Regions from separate parts of the Macrococcus bovicus genome, predicted to be linked through region 2. Evidence: riboswitches for the same ligand, from Rfam matches in the RefSeq annotation. Region 2 holds a riboswitch; the other holds the start of a gene.
The links. A riboswitch is a leader RNA that binds a small molecule or an ion and turns the genes downstream of it on or off. The one in region 2 is predicted to bind FMN.
Positions count from the first base shown of each region.

Region 1: it holds a riboswitch for FMN, as region 2 does, so the genes downstream of both, QSV55_RS06155 (ECF transporter S component) here and ribD (bifunctional diaminohydroxyphosphoribosylaminopyrimidine deaminase/5-amino-6-(5-phosphoribosylamino)uracil reductase RibD) in region 2, are expected to answer to the same signal.

Region 1 covers NZ_CP128470.1:1,128,481-1,140,744, forward strand. The annotation lists gene QSV55_RS06120 (asparaginase) at 1-764, shown strand, start outside; gene QSV55_RS06125 (YpdA family putative bacillithiol disulfide reductase) at 773-1,747, opposite strand; gene QSV55_RS06130 (CBS domain-containing protein) at 1,793-2,437, opposite strand; gene QSV55_RS06135 (LysM peptidoglycan-binding domain-containing protein) at 2,462-3,400, opposite strand; gene QSV55_RS06140 (RecQ family ATP-dependent DNA helicase) at 3,476-4,825, opposite strand; gene QSV55_RS06145 (helix-turn-helix domain-containing protein) at 4,822-5,715, opposite strand; gene QSV55_RS06150 (ferredoxin) at 5,838-6,062, shown strand; gene QSV55_RS06155 (ECF transporter S component) at 6,094-6,639, opposite strand; FMN riboswitch at 6,710-6,829, opposite strand; gene QSV55_RS06160 (ATP-binding protein) at 6,887-8,614, opposite strand; gene QSV55_RS06165 (response regulator transcription factor) at 8,614-9,321, opposite strand; gene ccsB (c-type cytochrome biogenesis protein CcsB) at 9,336-10,538, opposite strand; gene resB (cytochrome c biogenesis protein ResB) at 10,535-12,151, opposite strand; gene resA (thiol-disulfide oxidoreductase ResA) at 12,165-12,264, opposite strand, start outside.
Region 2 covers NZ_CP128470.1:1,478,532-1,490,795, reverse strand. The annotation lists gene QSV55_RS08105 (hypothetical protein) at 1-507, opposite strand, end outside; gene QSV55_RS08100 (FAD/NAD(P)-binding protein) at 612-2,066, shown strand; FMN riboswitch at 2,387-2,517, shown strand; gene ribD (bifunctional diaminohydroxyphosphoribosylaminopyrimidine deaminase/5-amino-6-(5-phosphoribosylamino)uracil reductase RibD) at 2,634-3,641, shown strand; gene QSV55_RS08090 (riboflavin synthase) at 3,643-4,242, shown strand; gene ribB (3,4-dihydroxy-2-butanone-4-phosphate synthase) at 4,227-5,411, shown strand; gene ribH (6,7-dimethyl-8-ribityllumazine synthase) at 5,408-5,863, shown strand; gene QSV55_RS08075 (proline dehydrogenase) at 5,901-6,893, opposite strand; gene QSV55_RS08070 (hypothetical protein) at 7,035-7,163, opposite strand; gene QSV55_RS08065 (AAA family ATPase) at 7,308-8,390, shown strand; gene pnuC (nicotinamide riboside transporter PnuC) at 8,390-9,130, shown strand; gene QSV55_RS08055 (hypothetical protein) at 9,238-9,573, shown strand; gene QSV55_RS08050 (gamma carbonic anhydrase) at 9,587-10,099, opposite strand; gene QSV55_RS08045 (alpha/beta hydrolase) at 10,166-10,963, shown strand; gene QSV55_RS08040 (transcriptional regulator, SarA/Rot family) at 11,008-11,412, shown strand; gene mnmM (tRNA 5-(aminomethyl)-2-thiouridylate-methyltransferase MnmM) at 11,430-11,981, opposite strand; gene mnmL (tRNA modification radical SAM protein MnmL/YtqA) at 11,971-12,264, opposite strand, start outside.

The DNA.
Region 1 (12,264 bases), 350 kb from region 2:
TCATCGAGCAGATCAACACAGACAATTATGAAGGTGTCGTCATCACGCACGGCACGGATACACTGGAGGAAACCGCCTTTTTCCTCGACCTGACGCTGAATGTCAGCATCCCGGTCATTCTGACAGGTGCCATGCGCTCCTCCAATGAGATCGGGGCAGACGGGCTGTACAACTATATCGCCGCCATCCGGACGGCCTGTGATGACCAGTCAAAAGGTAAGGGGGTCCTCGTTGTCTTCAACGATGAAATTCACAGCGCCATGAATGTGACAAAAACGCACACATCTAACACGAGTACTTTCCAGAGCCCGAACTATGGACCGCTCGGCATCATCACTAAAAACGCCATCTATTATCATCACCTGCCTGTCGTCAACCGGCCGCTAGTCAAAGTGGATGAAGCCGTCAAAGTCGGCTTAATCAAGGCGCATAGCGACCTGGATGCTGAACTTCTCGAGTTCTTTCTGACACATGGTTATGATGGTGTGGTCATCGAGGCGCTCGGTCAAGGGAATCTGCCTCCGTCCTCACTGGCGGGGCTGGACAGTCTTCTTGCTGCAGACATGCCTGTGGTCCTTGTCTCGCGCTGCTTCAACGGCATTGCCAGCAACAACTACAGTTATGAGGGCGGCGGCTATGAACTGGAGAGGAAAGGGGTCATCTTCTCCAATGGTTTAAACGGTCAGAAAGCAAGACTGAAACTGATTGTCGGTTTAAGCAACCAGCTCACTAAGGCGCAATTGAATACCTATTTCCGCAAATAAAAAGAGGCCTAGGCCTCTTTTTTATTTTTGATAGCTGCTGCGATCAAGCCGCCATGGAACTTGCCGTTTTCAATGAAGATGGAGTTCGCGTCATTCCCTGCGGCGATGACCCCGGCGATATACAGATTGTTAACGTTCGTTTCCATCGTTCCAGGGTTGAATTTCGGCGCTGTCCCATATTCAGTGGTCACGAGGTCCATTCCCATTGCCTGCAGGAAATCATAGTCGGGATGATAACCGATCATTGCGAAGACGTCATCGTTCTGGATCGTCTGTTCTTCGCCTGCCACACTGAATGTCACTGTATCTGCCGTGATTTCATTTAACTGAGCATTGAAATACATCCTGATTTTCTCGCTTCTGACAAGGCCGTCGAAAATTGGCAGTATCCACGGTTTGACGCTCTTTGAGTAACCGCTGCCCCGGTAGATGACGGTCACTTCAGCCCCCGCTTTCTCCAGTTCAATGGCAGCATCCACCGCTGAATTCTTGCCGCCGATGATCAGTACCTTCTTGTTGAAGAACGGATGAGCCTCCTTAAAATAATGATGTACTTTCGCGCGCTCTGCACCGGGGACATCCAGCGTATTATGTTGGCCGTAGTAGCCGGTTGCCACTGTTAAGTACGTGCATGCATAGCTCGCTTTAGAAGTCCTGACAATGAACCGGTCATCTTCTTTCGTCACTGACAGCACTTCTTCACGCGTGTTGATATTTAACTGGTGATGCTTGACCACTTCACGGTAATAGACCAGTGCCTGGTTTCTGCGCGGTTTATGTTCTTCAACGATAAACGGCACGTCTCCGATAGCCAGCTTGTCACTTGATGAGAAGAACGTCTGATGGGTCGGGTAATTATAGATAGCTTCCACTACGTTCCCTTTTTCTATGATCAAGGTCTCGATTCCTTGCCGGTTCTGTTCAATGGCGGCTGACAGACCGCAGGGACCCGCTCCGATAATAATGCTCTCAATATATTTCACAGTAATCACCTTTCTCAAAAAAAGGAGCTCAAATGAGCCCCTTCGTTAATTATGTTGAACATCCAGCACTTTAAAGCCATTCTTAGCCAGATATTTTGTAAATTTTTCGATCTCTTTTTGATTTCTATTGTCCACTTTCACAATCATCCGTCTATGCATCTTGTCCGTTTCGTCAAATGTCACGAAAGAGATGGCATTCAGCTTATATTTCTGCAGCGCCTGTGCCAGGCGTTTAATACGGCCTTCTGCATCGATGGAAGTGATTGCAATGCGCGTGCCGGGCTGATTCATGCCGAAAGCACTCTTGAACTGCTCCATTACATCAAAACGTGTGACCACACCTAAAAACTCATTGTTCTTATTAATGATGCTTAAGATCGGGAAATCCTGCAGACTTAAGAATGATTCTTCAAACAGTGACTCATCTGTCACGCTATATTCATCGATCGCCAGAATATCTTTGATCCGTGTATTCTCGATAAACTCTTCACGCGGCTGAGCATCTTTCTTGAAGAAATAATGTCTGAAGATACTGTAACGTGTCACTGTGCCATGATAAAGACCTTCACTGACCACGGGCATCCCATCTATGCCATGATGCTCAAGTTTATCAATGACCGACTTGACGGAGTCATTCGGATTGGCAATATAACATTTCTCTTTTGGAATCATAATTGTTTTTAAGTACATAAACCCATCCCCTTTGATATTGTCTTATTTAGGAATTACAAGTTCCTGACCGATTGTCAGATTGTTACCTGAGATTCCGTTTGCTTTACGGATTTTGTCGACATTTGCCGGTGTACCGCTGCCGTAGTAACGGATTGCGATTCTATAGAGATTTTCATTGGCGCCTACTGTATGCGTCGTGCCGCCGCCCGTCGCTGTAGGTGCTTCTGTAGCTGGCGCTTCTGTAGCTGGCGCTTCTGTTGTGACGGCTTCTGTTGTAACTGCCTCTGTTGTGACGGCCTCAGAAGATGGCAATTCTGTTGTGGTTTCAGTAGTTGCTTCCTCTACAGTTGCAGGTGCTTCAGTTGTCGCTTTCTCCACTGTTTTTTCTTCAGTCGTTTTTTCTTCTTTTGATTTTTCAGTCGTCGCTTTTTCTGTCGTCGCCTCTTCCGTCTTCACCGCTTTTTCGTTTTGATCATCTTTGTTATCGCGGTTGCCCAGGAACATGAATAACAGGAAAAGTATCGGAATTAAAATCAGCAAGCCAGCCAGAATAGGTAACCAGCTGTTTTTCTTTTCCTTTTCTTCTGGCTCATGCTCTCTCTCGTCTTCGTGCTGCACGACCGGTTGTCCTGATCCCGCAACAAATGTTTCTGATTTCACTTCACCTGTTTTTGCAGGCTCTTCTATATGATTGTCTGCTCCAGCTCCGGCTGCAACGGCGCCTGTGCCTGCAGCGGCTGAACGACGACGTTTCTTCTTAGAATCTTTGACACTGGCATTTTCTTCTGCTGATTCCTCACGACGACGACGGTCTGCTGACCGATTACGTCTTGATACACCGCGTTTAGGAAATTCAGCTGAAGATGTGTCATTTGAGAAATCCTCACCCTCAAATACTAAATCATCTTGACCGACTTCCTCCTGTCTCTCTACAGGCTGCTTACTTTTTTCGAACTCATCTTTGAAATTATCTCTAGCCATGCTTACACCCACTTCATTTAAATTTATTTAAATATACCATTAATTATAGACAACTATAAAGTGAATAGTAAAGAGCTAGCCCTGTTTAAATAATGATTTTATATAAGCTACCATATCATCATTCTCATGCACTTCCTTAAATGTCTCAAAAGTGAATAGTCTCCGGCCCTGACAGTACTCACAATGCGTACAGGGCTGCTCCCCATTGTATAATTGATGACTCAGACACGCAGTCAGCTGACCATACTCGGCCATTTTTCTGAGAGCAGCCAGTTTAGTGTGATACTCTTTCCTGAGCACGTTCAGGACTTCCCGGTCAGAGAAATTTGCACGAAGGATGCTGAGCCGTTCCATCTTCTCTGCCGTGAGCTGAGCACCATTCAGATAAAGATTAAAATCAGACTCTGATAAATGTTCTTCCTGCAGCAGCCGGTAACTTAAGTGAAGGTCCTCTTCATCATACAGCAGGATAGCCTGCGCCTCTTCACCGTCCCGCCCGGCGCGGCCAACTTCCTGGATATATTGCAGCACAGACTTAGGCGTATGGTAATGAACCACTGTCCGCACATTGCTTTTATTGACACCCATGCCAAAGGCACTCGTCGCACAGACATAGTGAATTCTGTCACCTAAAAATGCCAGCTGTACAGACATCCGGTCCTCGTATGTCATGTCAGCATGATACGTCATGCCTTTGTAGCGCTTACTGAGCAGCTGGTGAACTTCATTGCAGCGTTTTTTGGATGAAAAATAGATGATGGTCGGCCCGCTGGTGTCAAGGAGCGATTCAATCTCTTTCAGCTTATCCGGGCTCTTACAGACTGACAGAAAAATATTGCGACGCTCCTCACGTTTATCGATCAGGAGCAGCTCCCTTCTCAAGAGCTGATTGATGTCTCTGATGATTTTATCATCAGCGGTTGCCGTCAGGGCGATCACCTGCATGCTCGGTTTAATGATCTCGTGGAGGAGAAGATAATGCGGCCTGAAGTCATATCCCCACTCTGAGATGCAGTGTGCTTCGTCGATCACCATATGCGTCAGATTCAGCTGTGCGACCGTGGCACGAGCTTTGTCAGTCGCCAGCCATTCCGGCGAGCAGAAAATAAACTGATAGTCCTGCAGCTGATGGTAGATGAGACGTTTCTCACGTATATCCAGGTAACTGTGAATACATACTGCCTTTAATCTCAGTCGTTTCAGCTCAGCTACCTGATCTTCCATCAATGAGATAAGAGGGGTGACCACCAGGGCACGTCCCGCTGCCTTCAGGACGGGCAGCTGATAGCAGAGTGACTTCCCGCCGCCAGTCGGCAGAAGCGCCAGTACGTCACGTCCCGTTTCGATGGCTTCAATGACTGCTTTCTGACTGGGCCGCAGTTCAGAAAATCCATATATATTCTGGAGAATTTCTTCTGTTGTCATAATGTCACTTCTTTCATAATCTGACAGAGTGCGATCTTCACCTTAAAGTAACTGTCCATCTGAGATTCCTCGAAATAAGGTTTCAGCCGCTGATAATGATGCTCGTGATAGAGCGCTCGTATCTCCGCGATTTCATCCTCAGTGACATAGCGGCTGACGTCCACGCTGTAATCTTTAATGATCATTTCAATGATATGATCTTCTATCGTATGAAGTTTGACTCCTCTTTTTAAAGCAATATCCTCAAGCGCCGCTCCGTTGGCAATCCATTCCCGTGTCTGTTCAGTCGCACTATGAAGGGGCATGCGGATATACAAGCTGTTGAAATAAGGATGATGATGGATCAGATGCGTCAGCATGTTCAGCTCTCTCAGCAGCATAAGAGGGTATTCTCCTTGTGCAAAGCGAGCGGCGCTGCAGATCTCATCTACAGAGAAATGATTGCCCTTCGCATCCGGCAGCAGCTTAAAGCTGAAGACCGGCAGTGCCTGTGCCAGAGTGTCATAGAGCGTAAGCAGTTCCGCTTCATATGCGTCCGGCCGACTCTCAGATGAATGAAGCCAGTGTTTCACCTGCTGCTGAATATACAAATGGTTCGTGACCGGATAGAAATCATGAATATGACAGGAGCGGGCCGCCATGGTCTGTGTCAATAATCTGAGAGCCTGGAACGTCATATGCGTGGCGTCAAAAAAATAAGGATAAAATCTCATTTCTTCAGCCGTGTCACCTGTACGTTCCGGCCGACTGTTATAAAAGGGGAGCTGGCCTTGCATCATGGCGTCGAAATAGGTTTGATGTGACTTGAAGCCCATCAGAATATTATTGAAGCTTTTATCTGTCTTCTCTGCGAATTTACGCTGTTTCGCCTGCTGATAAATAGAATCCATCAATGCCTCCAGATAATTTTTGTTGAAAAATAGTGTCTGAATCTCTAGAATATATATGTACTAGTGTAGCATTTTTATGTAAGGAGGCGAATCATTTGGCTGGGAAATATACAATCGTAGATATGGATACTTGCATCGCCTGCGGTGCTTGTGGTGCAGCGGCACCTGATATATATGATTATGATGATGAAGGCATCGCTTTTGTTATTCTTGATGATAACCAGGGAACTCAGGAAGTACCTGAAGAACTTGAGGAAGATATGATGGATGCATTTGAAGGCTGTCCAACAGACTCTATCAAAGTAGCAGACGAATCATTTGACGGAGATGCGCTTAAATACGAATAAAAAGAAGGAATTCCGGCGGAATTCCTTCTTTTTATTTGAATCTTTTCTCTATAACAGGTAACAGTGGTCTGAAAATCAGCATGAAAATTATTGAAACAATCAGTCCTTTAATGATGTTAAAAGGAATGATGCTTGCTGAGACAATCGCTTTCAGATTGTTCGTAATATCGGTTAAGTTGGTGATCATGCCGTATAGCGGCAGTAAGACAAAATAGTTCATGAGACTCATAACAAGCGTCATGACAAGTGTCGCTGCGACTAATCCCACCCATTTATTTCTGCTGCCGGCATAATAGGCGGTTAACACAAAACTAGCTCCGGCTATAAAGTTAGCAGCCGGACCGACCGGTTCGACCGGATTCGTTGCAAAATTCAGCAGGTTTTTGATGAGTTCAATCAATACGGCACCGGCTGGCCCCACTGTAAATAATCCGATTAGTGCCGGCACATCGCTGAAATCAATCGTCAGATAAGGCGGCATAAAAGGCAGTGGGAACTTGAGAAACATCAGGACAAAACTGATGGCACTCAGCATGCTGATCAGAATCAGCTTCTTGGTTCTGTTGATACTTGACATATTCTTCTCCTTACATTCATCAACTGAAGGAAGGGGGCATCACAAATAAGCAAAGCTTTTTTGCTCTGCACTCCATCTTCTCCCATCCAGACTATACTGTCGGCTTCAGAATCACACTGAATCAGCCACCCGAAGGCAGGTCGCGGGCTATACCGCCGGTTCGGAATTACACCGTACCCCGAAGATGAATTATTTTATTTTTTCGGATTTTCATCCTGTTAATATATTAGCACATCTTTTTATTAAATCAATGTTTTGGAATCACAATCTTGAAGGTGGTGCCTGTGCCCTGTTCACTTGTCACTGAGATACGGCCCCCGTGTGACTCGATAATGGATTTAACGATGAACAGACCGAGACCCGTGCCATGTTTACCTCTCGTTCTGGCAGCGTCCACTTTATAGAAACGGTCAAACAGATGAGGCAGGTGTTCAGGTGAAATACCGACGCCTGAGTCTCTGACTTCAATCAGCAGTTCACTGTCAGCTCTTACCGTCAGCTGAATGGTATCACCTTCATGAGTATAGCGAACTGCATTGTCAACCAGGTTGGTCAGAACCTGAAACATCTTATCATAGTCAAGCGACCATATCAGTCCCGGCGGCGCATCGATCACGAGATTGAGCTTATTATCCGTAAGAGACTGGCTGAATGTCGCCTTCACTTTACCCAGCAGTGCATCAACCGGTGTCTCCTCGAGATCCAGTTGCACATCGCCAGCATCGTAGCGGGCGACATTCAGCAGCTCGTTTACGAGACGGTTTAAGCGTTTGCTCTCATCCAGAATAATATTCAGGAATTCCTTACGGTCTTCCGGTGTCTCGACGATATCATCCAGCAGTGCTTCAGTATAGCCTTGCAGCATCTGGATCGGCGTTCTGAGCTCATGAGAGACATCCGCAACGAACCGCTTCTTCATCTCATCATTCCGGTGCTCCTCAGTCATATCGCGTATCAAGGCAACAGCGCCCAGCTGATGATTGGCAGCTGCTCGTCTGACAGGTGAGATGATGACCACAAAATAATGTTGAAGGGTGGCAACTTCTATGACGGCTGAATCATTTGTTTCCACCACTTCTTCAAATGCCTCTTCAAGCCGTCTTTTTTCGTCCTCATCTATCACCGCCAGAAACTGGGCAGCTTTCGGATTCATCAGCTGCTCATCTAGGTCCATATGATAGCTCAACACACCGTCAGCCATGGCATTAATCAGTTTATCCCGCAGATTCCTCTCCGTCTCAATTGAAGCGATGTTGTTTCTGATATCATCTTCCATCTTATTGAATGCGACGGTGAGTTCACCTATCTCATCACGGGAAGTCGTCTTGATTTTCTGTGCCCTTTCACCTTTAGCCACCTGAAACGCTGATGCCTTGAGCCGGAGCAGCGGTTTCGTGATCTTGTTGGATAAGAAGAACGCAAAAATCGTTGACAGTACGATGAGTATCAGTGCGGTTATCAGTATAATCAGGCTGACATACTGCAAGGTGGAACTGATGGAATTAATATCCTGGTAAAGAATGATCGCACCCTTCTCCTGAAAGGCCTGTGATGGAAAGCCGAGAAGAATATAGCGGTGTTTCTCCTTCTGATAATTGACATCAATAATCTTGGTGACATGCTTGTTCTCATCAAAGACGGCCTTGAAGTCTGGATTTGTGCGAAACTCATCGATCATGATCTGCTTGAGGTCATCATGCGCTTCAGTCAGCTGTGCTTTATCTTCAATGATGATCAGACCCGCCGGATTCTCGACGAGTTCCATGACGTAATTCATCGCGTCCTGCTGGTTATGACGGCTCATCAGAATGTTTTCAATTTTATTCGCCTGCTGGTACAAGGTCTTCCCCGTCTCCGAGATGAAATATGAATTAAAGAAGCCCACAAGCGCAACCGATAATATAAGTAAAACTGTCGTTACTATCAAAATGATAGTGAACCACAGTTTTATGACAATACTATTTAAAAAATGCATCAGTCTCTCGCCTCGAACTTATAGCCGATGCCCCAGACAGTATGGATCATCTCTGCCGCTTCAGGTGAGACTTTATTCAGCTTCTCACGTAGACGCTTGACATGTGTATCCACAGTTCTAAGGTCGCCGTAAAATTCATAGTGCCAGACTTCTTTCAGCAGCTGCTCTCTGTCAAAGACTTTGTCCGGCGATTTAGCCAGGAATAGCAGCAGCTCATATTCCTTGGGCGTCAAGCTGACTTCCTGGTTATTGGCTGTGACGCGATGTGCATCATTATCAATCACAAGAGAATCGAAGACAATCAGATCTTTGGCATGGGCGTCATTCTGAAAGAACATCGAAGACTGCGAACGTCTTAAGATCGCTTTAACCCGGAGCACGACTTCACGCGGCGAGAACGGTTTGACGATATAATCATCAGCCCCGATCTCAAAACCTTCCACCCGGTTGTTCTCCTCGCCTTTAGCCGTCAGCATGATGACAGGCGTCGACTTCTCCTCCCGAATTCTTTTGCACACTGCAAGACCATCCATGCCAGGCAGCATGATGTCCAGCAGCACACAATGGAAGTTCTGACTGAGCGCCAGTTCCACTGCCGTTTCTCCGTCTGCTGCTTCTACTGTCTCGAATCCTTCACGTTCAAGGTACATCTTAGCAAGTTTTCTGATTCTATCCTCATCATCAACGATTAAAATTCTTTCCTTCATCACTGCACGGCCTCCTAAGCGTATGAATGTAAACCAGCTATAATCAAGTTGACCGCTATCACATTGAATAAGATGATAGCAAGCCCGACAACAGCCAGCCATGCTGATTTCTTACCTTCCCAGCCACGGCCCAGTCTCAGGTGCAGGAAAACAGCATAGAATAAGAAAGTGACAAGGGCCCATACCTCTTTAGGGTCCCAGCCCCAGAATCTGCTCCAGGCAATCTGTGCCCAGATGCTGGCGAATAAGAGTCCTCCTAATGCGAAGAGCGGGAAACCGATGATCACTGAACGGTAACCAATCTCATCCATCAGCTGCAGTGACACCTTATTCGTCAGCGGCTTCACCATGGAGAAGATGGTTCTTCTCGCAATCAGACGGATCAATCCATATAACACAGTACCGATAATAATAGACCATAAGACAGTGGTCAGTTTCTGTGCATTTAAGACAGGCGGCACTTCAAGTCCTGTTGAGAAACGTTTCACTTCGCGGTAGTTGTTATTGCCCTCAGGCACAACTGGATAGGCGTCCTTGAATGTCACAAGTGCAGGCAGATGGTAATGACTGATGGCCGGGTTTTCATTCTTATCGATGTAGTAGTATTGATCGTCATAATGGACAATCCCTTTCATCACAATGGTTGTCAATATAAATGCGATGACAAGGACACCGAAGTACATCACCACTTCCAGCCAGAAAGCGTCCCGAGATTTCTCCTTGGCATCTACATAGCGCAGCAAATAGATGAGTCCGGCCATCGAGCTGACTGAGAGAATACCATAAGAAATAGTGACTGTGATGACGTGAATGGCAAGCCAGTTACTCTGCAGGGCAGGAATAAGCGGACTGACTTCACGTGAGAACATACTGGCGTAGACAATGACGAGCATCGCGATAGGCAGAGAGAATAGGGCCAGTATCGGCGTATGGTAGATCGCATTGATGATCAGGAAACCGCCGACCATCATGATACCGAACATCGTCAGGAATTCATACATATTGCTGACAGGTGCATGACCTGCAGCAATCCAGCGTGTAATGAAATAGATGAGCTGCATGATGAAACCGATAGTCGTCAAAGCAACGCCTATCCGTTCATAGCGCTTATTCTTTGCTTTAATGCTCGCCGAAAAAGGTAAAATGGCGATCAGATACAAGATAAAAGCTGCATACAGAGAGGTGCTGCTGATATTCAGCCATGTTTCATGGTTCATTTTGTTTCCTCCGATTCATACTTATCCTTAACAGCAGGCTGATTGTTCTGTGCAAGGATAGAGTTCAGTTCATTTTTTAATCCGTAATAGTTTTTACTTGTATGTGCTGCAATCTGATTACCATTGATCCAGATTCTACGATGATTGATGTATGAGCCGATTGCCAGACCCAGCAGGAAGATCGTAAAACCGATAAAGAGATATGGTAAGGTCAGGTCCTTCTTGACATTCAGATAAGTCATCGTATGATTCGTCGCGCTGACAAATTTCACCGCGTACTGATTATCCTGTGAAATATCCTGTGAGGCCCGAATCTTCAGCAGACTATATTCCGGCTGCCGGCCGGCCTTATCCACCTCAAATACAAATGCCGGATTGACCGTATTCGGTGTCTTCGTAGCGAGTGTACCATTCGGCTCAATTTTATCAAAATCAGGTGCATAGTTCCGCAGATGAACGGTCAGGTCATCTGCAACCTTATAGGTCGCTCTTGGTTCATCCAGGTTAACTGTAAATGTCTGCCCCACTTCTTTCTCCGTCTTCTTATCCATCACTTTAAAGGTCATTGTTTTCAGAAGGCTCTGATCATAGCTGTTCTGATAGAGCTCAAAATGATCAAATTTAAACGGATGATTGACTTTGATGCTTCCCGTCTTGACTTCTTTCAGTTCGGGCTCTGCACCAGGAATAGAATCTTTCGTGTTTTCAAACAATGTCAGACGCGTCTCATAATTCTTGGCAATTTTATTCATCGCGCTATCCGCTTTAGTCGATTCAGTGTTTGAATTCATCTCCTGGTCATAATGCTCGAGAATAAACTTGTCGTTACGCATATAATAGTGTTTATCTGTTCCTGGTATCGCTCTTGTGTCCCCTTCTTTGACCGCCACTGCACCGTCATAATACAGGGCAGGCACAAATCTCAGCATGCCACCGAGCAGCAGGATGATCAGGCCGGTATGGTTGATATAGGGGCCGTATCTGCTGAGACGCCCTTTTTCAGCGAGAAGCGCATCTCCTTCACGCTTTACTTTATAACGTTTTTCCGTCAGTGTCTGCTCCAGCTGGTCTAAGTCTGGATTGACCAGCTCTCCCGTCAGTCGCTGACGTTTCAAGAACGAAGGATGTTTTCTGGTTGCCTGATTACGCAATGATTTAAAGAGCGGCACGCCGCGGTCAATACTTGAAGCTATAATAGAGAATGCCACCAGGCTCAGCAGAATCAGGAACCACCATGAGGTATATAAGTTGTCAAGTCCCAGCTGATGGTAAAGGTAACCTAAGGAACCGTATTTGTCCTGATAAAACGTAGCGGGATCAACATTGGCAGGTATAAAGTATTCCTGCGGCATAATAGAGCCGATTGCTGCTGCAATGATGGTCAGCACCAGCAGGATCACACCTGTCTTGACAGAGGCAAAAAAGTTCCATATTTTATCTGTCACTGTCTTGTTTTTAGTTTTTGAGCGTACAGCTGAACCATCGTAACGCATGATGTCAGTTGTCTTCTTCTTATCGTAATCATCATTGATCAAGCGGCCGCAGTTCTGACAGAGCTGTGTGCCGGGTGGATTGACATGTCCACAAGTACAGACTATTTGCTTTTCATTCATATACGACCCTCACTTACGGTGTCACACTGTTCATATAATTTTTAATCGTCTGGTCGTTCATTTCACCTTTATGAATCGCTTTTACTTTACCGTTTTTATCGATGACCACTGTT
Region 2 (12,264 bases):
ACTGGTGATGGCTTTTTTATCCTCTTCGTTCTGCCCGAATACGTGCATATAGTCATCATAACCGCTGATGGACTGAGTCAATGTATGGTCCTTATATTTGGCATCTGTCATCTTCTCCAGTAATTTGAACTGTTCGCTGTAGAGAAGCGGTTTAGTCATGGAGAGGAGCTGGGAGCCGCCGAGCTTTGAGATGTCAACCCACTCGCCGTCCTTCTGAAGAATGGCTTTTTTATCATAGACATAGAATTTACCGTCTTCTTCAGCGTTTTTGACGGTCACTTCCTGATTATCATCCTCATCCTTTTTCAGTCCGAGATAACTCTGTGATTCTTTGTTGTTTTCCTTCGTCTGTGTCTTGTAGGTAGAAGCGTAGGACGTCACGTCGTCCTTCATTTCTTGTGCGGCCTTGAGCTGTGACGCTGTGTCAGTCACGTGGGTTGTCTGTTCTGGCTGACAGCCGGCCGCTAAAGCTGTGGCAAGGATGACAGCAGTTATTCTTTTGTACATAGGGAACCTCCGATATTGATAGTCTCTTTAGTATAATAACATTAATGTCTTATTCGCAACTGAAGTAGGGTATGATAGATAAAATGAAAATTCTAGGAGGCAATATGAAAGTAGCAATTATCGGTGGTGGCGTAGCCGGAACTCACGTCCTGAAGTACTTACTGAATCATAAAGGCGGCAGAAAGCTGGATATCACCGTCTTTGATGACAAGAAATATATGGGCAAGGGGCGTGCCTTTCAATATGAAGATGTGGCCATGCTGCTCAATTATCCGGCCAATCAGCTGTCCATGAAGCGCAACAAGAAGGATGATTTTATGAGATGGGTGGAAGAAAACCGCTCCGTTGAAGAAATTCAGGCGCGAGAAGGAGATCATTCGACCGCGGACGGCAATATCTACTTCTCTCGTCAGCTCTTCGGCAAATATATGACAGCACATTTTGAATCCCTTGTTGACAAAGGGAAGGTCACCGTCGTGACGCAGCATATCCGGGCCATCAGCAAACGGGCGGCAGGCTATGAACTTGAAACACAGGACCAGCAGTATCAGTTTGATCATATCTTTATGACGCCGGGACAACAGCCGGCAGAAGATCCTTATAGGCTGAAGGATACAGAGAACTTCATTTCCTGGCCTTATCCTCTTTATACACTGGACGTTGAAGCGGATAAAGGTTATGCGGTGATTGGTGCCGGCCTCAGCGGACTGGACTGTATACGTTATTTAACGAAGGAAGGCGCTAAAGTACTCGTGGCTTCTCATTCAGGGGAGGTGCAGTCCGTCCGCGGCAAGATTGTCACATTCAAGATGAAGTACTGGACCGCCGCCGCTTTCCGTAAGATCCGTAAGAAGCACCGCGATTTCATACCACTTGATAAAGTGGTGGCGCTGTTTAAGAAGGAATGTGAGCATCAAGGTGTGGACATTGCTAAGTTTTACGGGGTGTCCCGCAAAGACCCGGTGAAAGCGATGCGGTTTGACCTGAAAAATCATGAAGCCATCGGGGCACTTCAGTCCATGATTTATCAGGCGATGTTCGAAGCATCACAGATCTGGCCCTATATGACAGGCGAAGATAAAGCACGTTATCTTGAGACGTACGAGCCATTCGTGCAGCACTACTCCAATCCGATGCCGGAGCCAAGTGCAGAAGAGCTGATTGATCATATTGAAAACAACAGAGTCGTGATTAAAGCAGGTCTGAAAGCGATTGACTATAAATATCGCAAGTATCGTCTTCAGTACGAAGATGGAGCAGAGGACCGTGTTCATTACGTCATCAATGCAACGGGTCCGGCGCGGTTCATAAGTCGTACTTCGGTCAGTACGGTGCTGACAGGTCTATTGAATGACAGTCTGATAGCGGAACACCCGGACGGCGGCATACAAGTCATGCCGGGAGACGGGCGGGTCATCAGTCCGAAATACGGCGTGCTGGATGATTTTGTGATGCTGGGCCAGCTGACCGGCGGCGTCAATATGAAGAATAATGGTGTCTATGAACTCCTGCTGGAAGCACGACGTGACGTCAAAGCCTTTTTTGACCGCCTCAAGTAAGCACGCATTGAGCGTTTTTGTTGGCAGGGCTTGATTAAGGGAGAGTTGGTGCAAAAAGGGTTAATTGCACCAAGTCTAAGAAAAAGCTGGTGCAAAAACAGTTAATTGCACCAAGTCTAAGGAGAAACTGGTGCAAAAAGGGTTAATTGCCCCAAGTTTAAGGAAAAGCTGGTGCAAAAAGGGTTAATTGCACCAAGTCTAGAGAGAAGCTGGTGCAAAAAGGGTTAATTGCACCAGCTTTCCATTCTGATTGCCTTCATCTTGCATTTATTGTCGAGAAGCAGTACGATTAAAACGTTAGGCAACTAACATAATTTCATACATTCTTTCGGGGCAGGGTGGAATTCCCAACCGGCGGTCATAGCCCGCGACCCTTTATCGAATATCGATATTGGCTGATTCAGTGAAATTCTGAAGCCGACAGTTAGAGTCTGGATGGGAGAAAGAATAAGACACCATTGTAAGATGGTTTATTTGACTATGTCTTTTAATACTTACAGGGTCTTATTTGTGACACCTAAATTTAAGGCGCCCCTCGGGGCGCCTTTTTATATTGAGGAGGAGCAGATGTATATCAGACAAGCTTTTGATCTCGTTAAAATGACGGCCGGTCAGACCGGACGCAATCCGGCGGTCGGCTGTATTATTGTGAAGAATGGCGTCATCATCGGGATAGGCGCTCATCTGCAGGAAGGGTCCGCCCATGCAGAGGTACAGGCTATCAGAATGGCAGGTGATGCGACCGGCGCGACACTCTACTGCACACTCGAACCATGTAATCATACAGGCAAGACACCGCCATGTACTGAAGCCATTATTCAGGCAGGCATTAAGAAGGTGGTCTTTGCTGTCCGTGATACAAGTCTGGATGATACGGGTATTCGCTATCTGGAAGCACACGGTGTAGAAGTGGTGCATGCACCAGACGCGGCAGTCTCCGCATTTTATGATGCTTTCTTTATCTCGAAGGAAGAGAAGCGGCCTTACGTCACACTGAAACTGGCTGCCACACTTGACGGTAAGCTTGCGGATGACTTCGGCAACAGTAAATGGCTGACAAATGAGGCGTCACGGCAGGACGTTCATCGACTCAGACATCAGCAGGATGCTGTACTGGTCGGCAGAAAGACTTATGCAGTGGATGAACCGAAGCTTGATGCGCGTCATGTCAGTGAGAAGGTGCCCATAAAGGTGATTATCTCGCGCACAGGTGACGTGACGCTTCACGAGGCGGATAAAACGAGCGGACAGAGAATCATCGTGATCAGTCCGACAGCAGTCCGGCATGCAGAAACCCTGATCACACAGGATTTCCGGCCGGCCCGCCTGCTCGAACTTCTCTACCAAGCAGGTATCAGCCGCTTGATGGTCGAAGGCGGTTCCAGTGTCATCAGTGAATGGATCAATCAGGATTGTTTTGATGAGGTCGTCATTTATTACGCCCCGAAACTACTTGGCGGCACATTAAACAATCGTTTTTATCATACAGAAGAAAGTCGCATGACGCATCTCAGACTGGTGGATATTCAGCAGTTCGAAGATGATGTCCGGCTGACTTATCGAAAGGGGCAATAAGATGTTTACAGGTTTAATCGAAGAAGTGGGTACGATAGAACGTATCAAGCAGCAGGGCGCGCTTACCATGACGATCCGCTGCAAGAAAGTACTTGAAGATATCAAGGTAGGTGACTCGATCGCTGTTGACGGCACTTGTCTGACAGTGACCTCTTTTACCTCTCAGTCTTTTGACGTTGATGTCATCATCGGTACTTCAGACCGCACAAAGTTCAAGTCAGTAAGCGCCGGCTATCCAGTCAATCTGGAGCGGGCACTTCTGCCGACGACGCGTTTAGGCGGTCACTTTGTCTCCGGCCATGTTGATAAGACAGCAAAAGTACTGCGTAAACTGTCGAAAGGTAATGCGGTCGTCTATCACATCAGTCTTGATAAAAATGACCAGAAATATGTGATTCCAAAAGGTTCAATCGCAGTCGACGGTACCTCACTGACTCTCTTTGAGCTGAATGCTCATTACTTCGAGATTCAGCTGATACCGGAGACGCAGCAAGCGACTAAGCTGATGACATTAAAACCGGGGGACACCGTTCATCTTGAGTTTGATATGCTCGGCAAATATATAGTCAGACAGGAGGCGCTCGCATGTTCAGCACAATAGAGGAAGCTCTCAGCGAACTGAAGGCCGGTAAACCGGTGATTGTGGTGGATTCGGAAGACAGAGAGAACGAAGGAGACTTAGTCGCTGTGACAGAATTTGCAGAGCCGGCTGTCCTGAACTTGATGATCACAGAAGCACGGGGCCTTGTCTGTGCCCCTTTATCAAGAGAACTGGCGGAGCGCTTTGAGCTGACACCGATGACTGCACATAATAACGATCCGCACGGCACCGCTTTTACGGTCAGTATCGACCATGTCTCGTCCACGACAGGGATCAGTGTGCAGGAGCGCTTTGATACAGTCCGTGCACTGCTCGGAGAGGATAACCGCTGCTTCAACTCGCCCGGTCATGTCTTCCCGCTGGTGGCCAGAGACGGCGGTGTGCTGGAGAGACAGGGACATACAGAGGCTTGTGTTGACCTGGCTGGATTATGTGGAGCCAGAAAAACGGGCATCATCTGTGAAATCATCAATCCGGACGGAACGATGGCAAGACGAGACGACCTGGTGACGTTCAAAGATAAGCATCAGCTTAAAATGATCACGATCGAAGCGTTGGTTCATTACCGTAAGCAGCAGGAAGCACTGATTAAGCGTGAAGCGGTTGTGGAGATGCCGACAGATTTCGGTCACTTCACGGTCTACGGCTATAGTGAGATCTACAGCGACCGTGAACATGTCGTCTACATGAAGCCTTATACAGGGGTACCTGATATCCGCCTGCATTCCGAATGTCTGACAGGTGATGTCTTCCATTCAAGACGCTGTGACTGCGGGACCCAGCTTGAGAACGGCCTCCGTCATATCAATGAACATGGCGGTCTGCTTATTTATCTGAGACAGGAAGGACGTGGCATCGGCCTGATCAATAAACTGAAGGCTTATGAGAAGATTGAAGAAGGTCTTGATACCGTCGAAGCGAACGAAGCACTCGGTTTTGATGCAGACCTCCGGGATTATGCGGTTGCGGCTTCGATTCTCCGTGACCTCGGTATTCAGTCTGTCAATCTTATCACTAATAATCCGCGGAAGATAGAAGGTTTAAGGGATTACGGCATTGATGTCAGAATACGTATTCCGCATCAGTTTTCGAGCAACCCGGATAACAGCCGTTATTTGGCAACGAAGAAAGAAAAATTAGGACATTTACTGGAGGAAAACTTAATATGAAATATGATGCTAAAGTAACAGGACAAGGACTGAAAATAGCTATTGTCGCTTCTAGATTCAATCATTTTATTACGGACCGCCTGGTGGAGGGAGCTATGGATACCCTGATCCGTCATGGCGTAGAAGCAGAAGATGTCGACCAGTTACTCGTGCCAGGCGCATTTGAGATTCCTTTCATCGCCCAGAAGCTGGCGAAGCAGGAGAAATATGATGCCATCATCACACTGGGCTGCGTCATCCGCGGTGCCACGACCCATTATGATTATGTCTGTAATGAAGTCGCTAAAGGCGTCTCGAAAGCAAACGAATTCGGTATTCCCGTTATCTTCGGCGTCCTGACCACCGAAACGATTGAACAGGCGATTGAACGTGCCGGAACAAAAGCAGGCAATAAAGGCGGCGAAGTAGCGGTCGCTGCCATTGAGATGGCCAATCTGAATAAGATGATATAAAAAAATCGGATGTCGTGATGACATCCGATTTTTCGTATTATCTACGTTTAGCAAGTAAAGCTAATGCTGAAACCGCTGCAACAGCCCCTGCGCCGATTGCCAGGTTTTTATTGACTTGCGGTGTGAAGATTGATTTGGTCACAAGCTGTAAGTTCTGAGGACGTTCCGCTAAACGACGGACGAAGTAGCCGTACCAGTCCTGACCGAATGGCACATAGACACAGAACTGATAGCCTTGTTTCGCGATTTCTTCCTGCAGTTCAGTGCGGAAGCCGTATAACATCTGGAATTCAATCAAGTCTTTGTTTAAGTTATGCTGATTGATGAATTTCTTCACATGATTGATGATGTTATGATCGTGAGTCGCGATTGAAGTCATCGCTTTTGCATTTAAGAGACGCTGTTCGATCAGCTTGATATAGTTCTCATCGATATCTTCTTTCGTCTGATAAGCCACTTCAGGACTTTCTTTGTAAGCCCCTTTGACGAGACGAAGACGTACATCTTTGTATTTCTCGATTTCATCCGTAGCACGGAAGAGATAAGCTTGGATCACTGTACCGACGTTTTTGAACTCACCTTTCAGACGGTCAAGGATTTCAAACGTCTGTACAGTATGATTGTAATCCTCAGTATCCATATTGATATGCATGTTACCGTGCTGGTAGGCAGCCATCAGAATTTCGCGGACGTTCTCGTAGCAGAACTCTTTGTCTACATCGAGACCGATCTGCGTTAATTTGATTGACATATGGGCTTTGACACCGGCATTGTCAATCGCTTTGATCATCGCGATGATTTCTTCTTTGGCTTTAGTTGCTTCTTCCTTAGAAAAAACAAACTCGCCTAAGTTGTCGACAGTCGCTGTGATCCCTTTACTGTTCAATGCTTTGATCGCTTCAATAGTAGATGGAATATCCACCCCAGCTACTACTTTATTTGCACCGAGTGCCAGACCGTATCTTTTTGCTGCTGCATTCAGTGTCTGATTCTCGCTTAACATGATAAAGAAATCTCTTGTTAAACCCATGTTAAAAAACCTCCTAGTGTTTTCATATAACTTAATATATTTTACTACAAATTTTCAAAAAGTTAAGCGTTTTCTTTTTAACTTCATGAGTTATTTTGTAGAAAATTACTCATCACCCTGCAAGTCATAAAAAATAAGTGCCTAATCCTCAGATTGGACACTTTGATCAGCGATGATTTTGCTGTCGAGAGGCTGGACACTGATATCAATCACATGAGGGGCAGCAAAGATGCAGCAGAGTACGATGACAATTTTTTTAATAAAATGCATAAGGGCCTCCTGATGGTCTCTTCTTTAACAGTTTAGCCGGCTAATGTGAAGAAACGTTTAAAGAATTGTAAATTAAATGTTTACTTTTCAATCAGTAAGCGCTTTATTCATGTATAATGTAAAAAAAGATGAAGGAGCAGGAACATGAGAGATTTAGGGGTTTACTTTGGAACATTTGCGCCCTGTCATGTGGGGCATTTTGAACAGATTGTGCGCGCAAAGCGTGAAAATACACGGGCTGTGGTCATCGTGTCAGGTTATGACGGCGACCGCGGGGACTTAGCAGGTATGAGTCTGGTCAACCGTACGAAGTCTATGCGCGAACTATTGAAAGACGATGACAACGTGACCGTTATGAAGCTGGATGAAACGGATATACCGAAATATCCGGCCGGCTGGCAGCCTTGGCTTGAACTCCTTGAGGCGCATATTATAGAAGGAGCCGGTGAATTTAACTCGGTCACGTTCTATGTAGGTGAGGATGAATACATTGAACCGCTGAACACATACTTTACGGCGCAGTGGCCGGACCGCGATATCGTCATCACACGTGTTGACAGACGGATCACAGGTATCAGCGGAACATCCATCCGTGAGAATCCGATCTATAACTGGGACTATGTCACACGTCCGTTCAGAAGATTCTTCGTGCAGAACGTGCTGATCATCGGTACAGCAAGTACAGGTAAGACGACACTGACGCGTGACCTGGCACGTCGATATTCCACTTCGTATTCCCTGGAATATTCTCGTGAATATCAGACAGAACGTCAGGTGAAAGATGATGAACTGGATATCAAGGATCTGCAGGCCATCGGTATCGGCCAGTATGAGGTGAACAGGAAACATATCCATTCACCGGGTACACGTAAAGTTTTCTTTGCGGATACAGATGTGATGACCACCAAGCTCTATTCCAAGATTTATCTGTCTGATGAAGATTATCAGAAAATCGCACCTGTCTTTGACTTCTATATTTCGCAGCAGACATGGGCGCTGATCCTGCTTCTGCCGCCGACGACCACTTATGTCGATGACGGATTCCGCGATATGTCTCAGGCAGATGCAGATTCACGGAACAAAATGCATCAGATGTTCCTGGATGAACTGGAACAGCACGGCCTGATGGAACGGACAGTGGTGCTGCAAGGTGACAGCTTCCAGGAGAAATACGAAGAAGCACATCGACTGGTCGATGAACTGCTGGCGGAAGGGAAAGATAACTGATGTTTCTAGTGAAGGACTTTAAAGGATTTACGACGTATGAGAAAGCGATGTTTGGTCTGTTTCTGCTCGTGCAGATAGGGATTTTCATTTACTTCTGGTTACAGGAAGGGGATGCTGACTGGCTGAATATCATAGCAGGCATATCGGGCGTCCTCTGTGTCATCATGTCCGCTAAAGGGCGGCTCAGTACTTTTTTCTACGGATTGATTCAAGTGGTTTCATACGGCTGGATCAGCTATGAACATAAGTACTATGGTGAAGTAGGTCTGCAGGTTGTATTTGGTATCTTCCAGTTTGTAGGTTTATATTTCTGGCTGAAAAATATGCATTCTGATCAGCTCACTGATGATCCGAATGTTCAGGAAGTGGAATCACGAGGGCTTGATACACGGGGATGGCTGCTGACAGCTGGCATTACTGCGATGATTTATGGTGCCATCGTCTATATCCTGACGACTAAGACAGATGCTAAACAGCCCTGGATAGATGGCGTGGCGACAAGCCTTAGTTTGGTGGGTCAGACATTGATGACCCTGCGTTATAAAGAACAATGGTTCTTCTGGATTGTCATCAATATAGTGTCGATTTTCCTGTGGGCACGCGGCATGTTCCTGAATGGCGGCATAGATGCGGCAGGCATCTCAATGGTGACGATGTGGGTCGCTTTCCTGATCAACAGTGTCTATGGTTATTACTACTGGAAAAAACTGCAGGACGTCCAGGCCGCTGACAAATATTAATTTATTGTAAAGGCAGGCCGTTATTCTTTAAAAACTCTTAATAATTTTCCTTCCGGCAGGATGATAGAATAGATGTATCTTAATGAATATGCTAAAGAGGTGCATCTATGTTTAAAGATATGGCGTTCTACATGTTCGGACATGAAATTGATCCGTTTCTACAGCTTTTTGTTTTTGAGCCGATTGTCATCACCATTATCGCTGTGCTTGCGGCGATTGTGACTAAGAAAGCATGGACGATGGCGTTAGTGATCATTCTTCTCAATATCATTGATAATGCAATTGATGTGAACTTCTTATTCGGTGACCAAGGCATCGGGACGGTTCTCGGACAGAATGTCGCATTCTTCTTCTCGAATATCTTCTCCATGTTCTATGAATTTGTACTGAGCTTCCTATTGGCCGGTCTGCCATTTATGCATAAAAAATTCGGTATCGCTTAAGCGATACCGTTTTTTATTGGTGCTCTTTTTTATAGACCTGCGCTTTATCAGCATATTCCTGCACAATTCGTTCCATATCCTCATAATCATCCGGCGTCAGTTCTCTGACGACTCGAGCGGGTCTGCCAAATGCAAGTGTCCGGGGTGGGATTTTGGTGCCGGGTGTCACGAGTGAGCCTGCGCCGATAAATGCGTATTCGCCGATTTCTGCACCGTCCAGTACAGTGGAATCCATGCCGATCAGTGCGTGGCTTCTGATGATGGCAGAGTGGAGTGTGACTTTATGGCCGATGGTGACGCGGTCTTCAATGATCAGCGGACGGCCTGGGGACTGATGCAGACAGCATAAATCCTGAATATTGCTTTCTGTGCCGATGATGACAGAGCTGACATCACCGCGGATAACGGCATTATACCAGACAGAGGACCCGGCGCCGATCTGAACATCACCTGTTACGACTGCACCTGGTGCGATAAATGCTGTCTCATGTATTTCAGGCTGTTGTCCTTGGTAGTTCACAAGCATGATGAATCTCCCTTTCTTTTTTTGGTATAATTAATTCTATCATGAAAGAGGAAAGTAGGCAGAGTTATGTGGAAGTGGGAAACGGAAAAAACAGCTAAAGGTGTCGTCGTGATTGTCCACAGTATACTGGAGCATCATGGACGTTATGCCTGGCTGATCACACAGTTAAGACGTCAAGGCTACCATGTCATCATGGGGGACCTGCCTGGCCAGGGCCAGACCTCACGTGTCAGGAAAGGGCATATCCAATCTTTTGCGGACTACAGAGAAGCCGTTCTCGACTGGATAGATGTCGCAGAATCTTACTATTTACCGGTATTCGTCATCGGTGCGGGGCTGGGCGGCCTGATCATCACTAATCTGCTGGAACATGTGACACTTAAGCTGGAAGGTGTCATCCTGCTGTCGCCTCTCTTCGGTTTTCAGCATACCACGACGACCCGCAAGAATTTCTTCGCCTCCAGTTTCGGCGGGACATCTAAGGACGCCAAGTTTGATATGAAGATTGCTTATGATCAGCTGACCCGCTCTGAAGATGCCATCGCTGAGGTGCAGAATGATCCTCTGATGGTGAGTCAGGTAAGTTTCCACTGGTATCGTTCAATCATTGAGACGATGAAGGAGACGATGGAGAATCTGGACCGCATTGAGCCGGTTGCGATTCAGCTGCACTACGGGACTGAAGACCATCTGGTAGACTTATCTCAGGTCAAGGTCTTTGAACGTGAGATGACTTGTGAAGTGAAGGAGTGGCCGGGGCTTTACCATGAACTTCATCAGGAACCGGAAAATGAGCAAGTGCTGGCGGAAATAGTTGCTTTTATGGATAAAAGAATCGAATATATAGGGTTGATTGTTGAATAAAAGGGTAATGATAAGGTAATAATGGGGCAGACAGGGGGCATTTGATGTCACGCGAAAAGAATGAATTAAGCGATATGGTCGCTTTAAATGAATTACAGAAAGAAATCGATACAATCTTTGATGTTATCCAAACCCGTTTTGATTTGTCTAAGGAAGAATATTTGGCGCTTGTCGCGTTATGGGATAACGGTCCGATGTCGATGAAACGTCTGAATCAATATGTAGATATCAAACCTTATAAGCGGACACGCTTTTTCAATAATTTAGTCACAAAAGGCTGGATCTATAAAGAGCGGCCAGCTAACGATGAAAGAACAGTCATCATTCATTACAACGAAAAAAGAGCGGCTGATAAAGAGGAGATTGTCAACGCTGCCTGTTCAGCAATCAAGAATAATATGAATGACTTCAGGACTTATTTTGACCAGGTTCTTAATATATGTAAATAAAAACGGTAAGCCTTGGCTTACCGTTTTTCTATTGCACATACAAAAGGCGGGTTGTTCTTCTGATTGATAAACCCGTACTGGATGATATGTGCGAGATTCTGATCGAATTCACTCAGGAACTGCAAGACTGCCTCTTTTTCAATCTGCCCCTCTGCATGACCCGGATAGATGACCAGGATGATGATGCCGCCAGGTTTAAGCAGATTGAAGAGTTCAGTGATCGCTGTTATTGTCGTCTCAGGTAGCGTGGTGATGGATTTATCACCTTTCGGCAGGTAGCCGAGATTGAAGATAGCGCAGCTGATTGCCTCCGTCACATACTGACTGACGTGCTCGTGCCCATCCTGGATAAAGGTGATATGCGCGTGATCCTGTGTCTTCAGCTGCGCATTCTGAATCGCAGCTTCCTGAATATCAAATGCATAGACATGACCTGTCTCTGTCACTTTCTCAGCGAGGTAGAGCGTGTCGTTACCGTTACCACAGGTGGCATCGACGACTGTATCACCGGGTGCTGCTGCCAGGTCAATGAGCTGTTTCGAGAAGGGCAGAATTCCTTTAAGCTTCATGAACAGGATCCTTAAAGTGTTTGCCTTGCCAGCTATCGCGGCGGATAAGCTCCTGGTCAATCGCGTTCAGCACTTCCCATTTATTGACGCTCCACATCGGGCCGATCATGAGCTCAATCGGGCCGTCACCTGTGATACGGTGGATGATCATTTCGGGTGGCAAGAGCTCCAGCTGGTCTGCGACGAGATTCACGTAGTCTTCTTTTGACATGAACTCAAGCTTGCCCTTTTCGTACTGCTTGATCATCGGAGTCCCTTTCAGAAGATGGAGGAGGTGAATCTT